DNA from 2 places in the Nocardia sp. NPDC050408 genome. Region 1 is predicted to be linked to the other one. Evidence: riboswitches for the same ligand, from Rfam matches in the RefSeq annotation. Region 1 holds a riboswitch; the other holds the start of a gene.
What was found. A riboswitch is a leader RNA that binds a small molecule or an ion and turns the genes downstream of it on or off. The one in region 1 is predicted to bind cobalamin.
Positions count from the first base shown of each region.

Region 1 (4,046 bases):
GCCCGCTGCCGGAATGTGCGTGGGTTTCCGCGGGCAGGCCGGTCTCCGATGTGGTGCGCAAGACGCAGAAGTACGAGGGCACCGATCGTCAGGCGCGCGGTCGGCTGCTCGATGTGTTGCGGGACGCAACCGGTCCGGTCGAGCGAATCCGCTTGGATCTGGCCTGGACTCGCGATCCCGGCCAGCGCGACCGCGCGTTGGACTCCCTGCTCGTCGACGGCCTCATCGAACAGACCCCCGACGGGCTGTTCGCCCTGGCCGGCGAGGGCTGAACCAATCGCAACCCGGGGTTGTAGTGGCCGCAAACCCAACCACATGCTGGTCATCGAACGAACGCGACGACTTGTCAGCCCTGGCCAGCGGACTAGATCAATCTTGTACGCGGTGGTCGAGAATTTTGCGAAGGAAGGCTTCGACCTCGGTGCGGTAGCGCTCGGGCTGATCGTCGTGAACCAGGTGTCCGGAGTTCGGAATTCGGACGTAGACGGCATCGGGATGGACCTCGGCCATCTGCCGCATCTGCCCCTCGGGAGTGATGGTGAATTCGCCTTCGATCAAGAGCGCCGGCGCTTCGACCGCGCGCCATTGCGCCCAGAAGTCGCGGGTCCCCCACTCCTCGGAGATATCGCGGAAGGTCGCGACCGAACCGTGTAGGCGATAGCCGTCCGGACCCTGATCGAAAGAGTCGAGGAAGTACCGCCCGGCGACCGGGCCGAAGAAATCCAACACCGCGTCCGCATTCGGAAATGGCTGCGGCCAGGCCTCGATCATGGCCGCCCAGTTCGCGGCGGTGCGGCCGCGGAAGTCGGGGGCGATATCCTCGACCACCAGCGCGCGCACCCGCTGCGGATACTGCGCCGCGAATACCCAGCCGTGCAGGCCACCCATCGAATGTCCGATGACCACCATGGGTTCGGAAATTTCGGCCGTCGCCGAAGCGAGGTCATCGATGAAAGCCTCGGTGGTCAGCTCCACGGGTGCGGGGCGACCGTGACCAGCGGCGTCGAAGGTGTAGATGTGGCCGAACTTCCGCAGCCAGCCCAGCTGATCGCGCCAGGTGCGGGCACTGCCCATCAGTCCGTGCAGCAGCAGGATCGGCACTCCCGCTCCGCCTTCGTCGTACAACACTGTGTTATCTTGCCGCGCCTTCGGCGCGGCGGGTTCGCGGCCCCCTGGTGTCTCGCGTCCGAGCCGTCGAGACTCGCGACTTCGTCGCATGCGCTTCGACGGCTCGGACGCGAGACGGGCCGCGAACGGTCGCTCGTAAGACTCGCTCCGTGGTGGTTGGTGATGGCGGGGCCGTTCGGCACCCGGTGCACGCATGCGGGAAGGCGAGTCCCGTGACTTCGTCGCATGCGGTTCGACGGCTCGGACGCGAGACGGGCCGCGAGCTCCTCGCTCGTAAGAGCCGTCATTGCAGAGTCTCGCAATCGACTCGCCTTCGATGGTCTGCCCCGTATGCGCTGCGGGGTGCCCGGTTGGCACGGACGTATCGTCGGAGCCATGGCTGTTGTGAAGATCAATGCGATCGAGGTTCCGGAGGGCGCGGGCCCCGAGTTGGAGAAGCGATTCGCCCATCGCGCACATGCGGTCGAGGGCTCGCCGGGCTTCCTCGGCTTCCAATTGCTGCGGCCGGTGGCCGGGGAGAACCGGTACTTCGTTGTCACCCAGTGGGATTCGGAGGAGTCGTTCGCGGCGTGGCGGGACGGGCCCGCGCGCGAGGCGCACGCCGGCGAGCGGCAGAAGCCGGTTTCGACGGGTGCCTCGCTGCTGGAGTTCGAGGTCGTACTGGACGTCGCGGCCAAGTCCGCTTCCTGAAACCGCTGGACAGACGCGGCGCGCGACTCGCCCATCCCGGCCTGGGCAAGTTGCCCGCCGTGTTGACGGCGAGTGCGAGGGGATGTCACAGTTCGAAATGACAAACGCGAGGGTGACGCGGTAATTCGGTGAAATTCCGAAGCGGTCGCGCCACTGTGTTCTTGCACCGAGTCCTTGGTGCCGGAAAGCCAGACACCGGCACCTTCGCACCGAACAACTCACGGGACGCGCATCCCTAGGAGGACTCGAATGGCTATCGCGCATTCACCGAGTCGGGCAACTGATTCACTCGGCACGCTGCTCATCGCAGTAGGCGTCGTTCTTCTCGCATTGCTCACGCTGTACCTGGTCGGCTTCGATCAGGGCGTCATCTCGCGCAGCGGGATGTATCTGCATGAGCTCATGCACGACGGACGCCACCTGCTCGGTGTGCCGTGCCATTGATCGGATCGCTCAAGACCCTGCTGCTCCGTGGCCTGCTGGCCGGCCTCATCGCCGGCCTGCTGGCTGCGACAGTGGGCTACTTCGTCGGCGAACCCAAGATCGACACCGCCATTTCTATCGAAGAAGCCAATTCCGCTAAAGAACAGGCCGCCGAGCACGCCCAGGAACCAGCCGGGCATACACACGGCGACGAGGAAGAACCGCTGGTCAGCCGTTCCGGACAGAAGTTCGGGCAGTTCCTTGCCCTCGGACTTGCCGGGCTCGCGTTCGGGGCGATCTTCGCTTCGGTCGCGTCTTTCGCGCGCCGATACACCACCTTGTCCGGACCGAAGCTCGCGCTCGGATTGGCATTGGCAGGTTGGACCGCGATCGTAGCGGTGCCGTTCTTCAAGTACCCGGCCAATCCGCCCGCCGTGGGTGAACCGGACACAATCAACCAGCGCACCCTGCTGTGGTTGGCGGCGGTGCTACTCGGACTGGCTGCGGTCGGCATCGGGCTGTACGTCTACAAACTGCTTGCCGCGCAACTCGGTACGATCCGGCTGATCGCCGGGGTCGCGGCGTTCGTGCTCATCGTCGTGCTCGGGTACATCCTGTTGCCCGGCGTCAACGAGGTGAACGACGACTTCCCGGCCGTTCTGCTGTGGCAGTTCCGTGCGACATCGCTCGGCGAGACGGCCACGCTGTGGGCCTGCCTCGGTCTCGGATTCGCGGCACTCACCGAATTCGCCACGCGCGATAGCACTCCGGTACGAGAAACGGCTGCTACCGCAGGCTGATCCGGAGTTCGGAACGCGAAAGGCAGTGTCGGTTGTATGACCGGCACTGCCTTTTCCGCACAGCCACGAACCGACCCACCGCGCTCGATTTCCGTGGCATTCATCGGACTCGTAGTAGCGCTGCTGTGCGGCGTCGGCGAGGCCATCACATACATCGCCGTGCAATTGGACCGCCCGAACGCCGATATCGGCTCGCTCGCAACAGGTCTAGCTATTCGCGGCGGCATCTATCTGGTGGTTCTCGGCGTTGCCGTCCAGATGGCGCGCGGTGCCCGCTGGGCCAAGACGGTACTCACCTTGGGCATCGGTGTGATCGGCCTGGCCTCGTTGATCATCGAACCACTGGCAGCCACGTTGTCCGCCAAGCAAATCGGCGACCTGTTCGACAACCTCACCGCATCCGCGGTGATCACCGGAACCTTCCGCACCGGGCATATCCTCGCCGTCCTGATCGCCATCCCCGCCATGTACCACCCGAGTGCCCGCCGCTACTTCCGAGGGGAAGCGAGGCAATTGGTGTCGCATAGGTAGTGGCTATCGCGCACAGGCTATTCGGTATGTGCGACAGCATTATTGCCAGCCGGGGCGGACCAGGCCGGATTCGTAGGCCATGACTACGAGTTGGGTGCGGTCTCGCGCGTCCAGCTTCATGAGGATGCGGCTGACGTGGGTGCGGGCGGTGGCGGGGCTCATAAACAGGCGCTCGCCGATTTCGGCATTGGTGAGACCCTCCGCCACCAGGGTCATCACCTCGCGCTCGCGGTCGGTCAGTTCGGTGAAGGCGGCGGGTGGGGGCTGTTTGGCATGGGCGGAGAATTCGGCGATGAGGCGGCGCGTGACACCGGGCGAGAGCAGGGCATCACCCGCGGCGACAACTCGGATAGCACGGACGAGATCAGCGGGCTCGGTGTGTTTGACCAGGAATCCCGTTGCCCCCGCGCGCATGGCCTCGAAGACGTATTCGTCGAGTTCGAAGGTGGTCAGGACGACCACCCGCACATCGGC
Region 1 is NZ_JBITIL010000015.1:136,192-140,237, reverse strand. Features, by position in the region: gene ACIBJI_RS32010 (A/G-specific adenine glycosylase) at 1-272, shown strand, start outside; gene ACIBJI_RS32005 (alpha/beta fold hydrolase) at 370-1,128, opposite strand; gene mhuD (mycobilin-forming heme oxygenase MhuD) at 1,504-1,818, shown strand; cobalamin riboswitch at 1,884-2,037, shown strand; gene ACIBJI_RS31995 (CbtB-domain containing protein) at 2,068-2,262, shown strand; gene ACIBJI_RS31990 (CbtA family protein) at 2,253-3,041, shown strand; gene ACIBJI_RS31985 (hypothetical protein) at 3,078-3,572, shown strand; gene ACIBJI_RS31980 (response regulator transcription factor) at 3,612-4,046, opposite strand, start outside.

Region 2 (4,046 bases), on a different contig from region 1:
AGACCAGGGTCGCGGCGGCCGGAGCGCGCAGCAGGCCCGCCATATCCTTGATGGCCAGCACGTGCGCGCCCGCATCGACGATCTGCTCGGCGAGCTTGAGGTAGTAGTCGAGGGTGTAGAGGTTTTCGTCCGGATTGGACAGGTCGCCGGTGTAGCTCATCGCGACTTCCGCGATGGCCGTACCGGTTTCGCGCACCGCATCGATGGCCGGGCGCATCTGATCGACATTGTTGAGCGCGTCGAAGATGCGGAAGATATCGATACCGGTGTCGGTCGCCTCCTGCACGAATGCGCGCGTCACCTGCTCCGGATACGGTGTGTAGCCGACCGTGTTTCGTCCGCGCAGCAGCATCTGCAGACAGATATTCGGCACCGCCTCGCGCAGCGCGGCCAGCCGCTCCCACGGGTCCTCGAACAGGAAGCGCAGCGCCACATCGTAAGTCGCGCCGCCCCAAGCCTCGATGGAGAGCAGTTCCGGTGTCAGACGCGCGACATGTCCGGCGACACCGAGCAGACCATTGGTGCGCACGCGGGTGGCCAGCAGCGACTGGTGCGCGTCGCGGAAGGTGGTATCGGTGACGCCGACGGCCTTCTGCTCGCGCAGCGCCTGCGCGAAGCCTTCGGGGCCCAGGCGCAGCAGCCGCTGACGGGAACCGTCCGGCGGCGGCACGCTCAGATCGATGGCGGGCAGTTTGTCGTGCGGATACACCGTGGTCGGACGCTCGCCGTGCGGCTTGTTGACGGTGATATCGGCGAGGTAGTTGAGGATCTTGGTGCCGCGGTCGGCCGAACCGCGCAGGGTCAGCAACTGCGGGCGCTCATCGATGAACGAGGTGGTGACCCGGCCCGCCCTGAAGTCCGGATCGTCGAGCACCGCGAGCAGGAACGGGATGTTGGTGGTGACGCCGCGAATGCGGAATTCCGCGAGTGCACGGCTGGCGCGCGCCACCGCAGCGTGCAGATCGCGGCCGCGGCAGGTGAGCTTGACCAGCATCGAGTCGAAGTAGGCGCCGATCTCCGCGCCCAGGTTCGCGCCGCCGTCGAGTCGGATGCCCGCGCCACCGGGGGTGCGGTAGGCGGTGATGCGGCCGGTGTCGGGGCGGAAGCCGTTGGCCGGATCCTCGGTGGTGATCCGGCACTGCAGGGCCGCACCGCGAATGGCGACCTTGTCCTGGCTCAGGCCGAGCTGTTCGAGGCTCTCCCCCGCCGCGATGCGCAGCTGGGACTGCACCAGATCGACATCGGTGATCTCCTCGGTCACCGTGTGCTCGACCTGGATGCGCGGGTTCATCTCGATGAAGACGTGGTTGCCGCGCTCGTCGAGCAGGAATTCGACGGTGCCCGCGCAGCTGTAGCCGATCTGGCGAGCGAAGGCCACGGCGTCGTTGCAGATGCGCTCGCGCAGTGCGGGATCCAGGTTCGGGGCGGGCGCGAGCTCGATCACCTTCTGGTGGCGGCGTTGCACCGAACAGTCGCGCTCGAACAGGTGCATGACATTCCCGTGCTGGTCGGCCAGGATCTGCACCTCGATGTGGCGCGGGTTCACCACGGCCTGTTCCAGGAAGACGGTCGGATCACCGAAGGCCGACTCCGCCTCACGGGATGCGGCCTCGATCGATTCGCGCAGCTGTGCCGGATCGGCCACCCGGCGCATACCGCGCCCACCGCCACCCGCTACGGCCTTCACGAAGATCGGATAATCCAGGACCTCGGATGCGGCCAGCAGTTCGTCCACATCGGCGGAGGGGGCGCTGGACTTCAGCACCGGCAGCCCCGCCGCCCGCGCCGCTTCGATCGCACGGGCCTTGTTACCAGCCAGTTCGAGCACGTCGGCCGACGGACCGATGAAGGTGATGCCCTCGCGGGCGCAGGCCGCCGCGAGGTCCGGGTTCTCGGAGAGGAAGCCGTAACCGGGGTAGATGGCGTCGGCACCCGCGGACTTGGCCGCCGCGATGATCGCCTCGATCGACAGGTACGCCCGAACCGGGTGCCCCTGTTCGCCGATCTGGTAGGACTCCGCGGCCTTCAACCGGTGGACCGAGTTGCGATCCTCGTACGGGAAGACGGCGACTGTCCCGATGCCGAGTTCGTAGGCCGCACGGAAGGCGCGGATGGCGATCTCGCCACGGTTGGCAACCAAGACTTTCGAGAACATTGAACTAAGGTACCCGCCCCGGAATCGTGGCCTGACAGGGAAGTCCCTTTCGCAGGAATCTTCACAACGAGTCCTAGCAGGCTTGCGAAGTTGTGTTCATATCGCTGACACATAACTGTGTGTTGACTGGCGTAGCACGGAAATCGGATGGCGCTACCGACTATGCTGGTCGACGCAGCTGGTTCGCCGTGCGCAGACGAGATGGAGCCCCATCGTCGCGTTACGGAGTCGAGTTCGCGGATCGGGTAACCGGTGCGCGGACGAGAGGGAACCCGGTGAGAATCCGGGACTGTCCCGCAGCGGTATGCAGGAACGACCGCCGTCATCAGCACTGGGTAGGCCGTAGCGACTGCTTGCAGGTCGCTCGAAATGGTCTGTAGCGACTGCTTGCAGGTCGCTCGAAATGGTCTGTAGCGACTGCTTGCAGGTCGAAATGGTCAGCCCGGGAAGCGACGGCCAGTAGGTGAGCCCCGTACGGGGTCGGCCAGAAGGCCCGTGCCCGCAAGTCCGAAGACCTGCCAGCCGTGTCGGATACGCCGTATCCGGCGGCCACCGCCTCGTGGACTGGGCGCGCGGACCTCTGGTGTGATTGTCGGGCTCCGTCGGTGCGCCGGCACGTCACTCGGTCTCCGCTAGCTCGTAGGGCGATGGTCTTCGATCTCAGCACTGGAGAAATTCGTGACTGTTACGCATAACCCGTTCACCGCGACGGTTCTCGGTCTCCCGAGGGTGGGGCCGCACCGTGAGCTCAAGCGCGCCACCGAGTCCTACTGGGCCGGACGCATCGACGCGCAGCGGCTGCACGCGATCGCCGCTGACCTGCGGCACAATCAGTTGACCGAATTGCAGCGGGCCGGTCTGGATTCCATCCCAGTCGGCACCTTTTCCTATTACGACCAGGTGCTCGATACCGCCGTGCTGCTCGGCGCGCTGCCGCCCAGGGTGGCCGGTATCGCCGATCCGCTGGATCGCTATTTCGCGGCGGCGCGCGGCACCGATACGGTCGAGCCGCTGGAAATGACCAAGTGGTTCGATACCAATTACCACTATCTGGTGCCGGAAATCGGTCCGGAGACGGTGTTCTCGCTGGATCCGTCGAAGGTGTTGGATGAGCTGCGGGAGGCGCTCGCACTCGGGGTGCCCGCGCGTCCGGTGGTGGTCGGGCCTATCACCTTCCTGAAGCTGGCGAAGGCGACCGGTGGTGCGGCGTTGGATCGCCTGGAGGAGTTGGTGCCGCTCTATCGGGAGCTGTTGCGGCTGCTGGCCGCGGCGGGCGCGCAGTGGGTGCAGCTCGACGAGCCGGTCCTGGTCACCGACCTGACGGCTGACGAGGTGGAACTCGTACGGCGCAGCTACGCCGAACTATCGGCCGCGACGGATCGTCCAGCACTGCTGGTGGCCACCTACTTCGGCAAGCCAGGTGCTGCGTTGAGCGCTTTGGCCGAGACCGAAATCGAAGGTATCGCACTGGATTTCACCATAGACGCGGACTTCTCCGGTGTGCCGGCACTGGTGAACAAGCTGCTGGTGGCGGGTGTGGTCGACGGGCGAAATGTCTGGCGGGCCGATTTGGATAAGGCTTTGACGATGCTCGGCACGCTGCTGGGGTGCGCGAAGTCCGTTGCGGTATCGAGTTCCTGCTCGTTGCTGCACGTGCCCTATTCCTTGGCGAGCGAAACCGGCCTAGACCAGCGGCTGCGTTCGTGGTTGGCCTTCGGTGCGGAGAAGGTCGCCGAGGTGCGGTTGCTCGCGACCGGACTGAGTGCGGGGTCCGAGGCGATCTGCGATGAATTGGCCATGGTCCGTGCCGCTCTCGCCACTAGGCGCACCGATCCCCGGTTGGGCAATCCGCAGGTGCGGGCGCGCCTGGCCACGCTGGGTCCCGATGCAA
Region 2 is NZ_JBITIL010000007.1:274,214-278,259, forward strand. Features, by position in the region: gene ACIBJI_RS23270 (pyruvate carboxylase) at 1-2,155, opposite strand, end outside; cobalamin riboswitch at 2,389-2,693, shown strand; gene metE (5-methyltetrahydropteroyltriglutamate--homocysteine S-methyltransferase) at 2,834-4,046, shown strand, end outside.
Region 2: another riboswitch for cobalamin. It lies ahead of metE (5-methyltetrahydropteroyltriglutamate--homocysteine S-methyltransferase); the one in region 1 lies ahead of ACIBJI_RS31995 (CbtB-domain containing protein).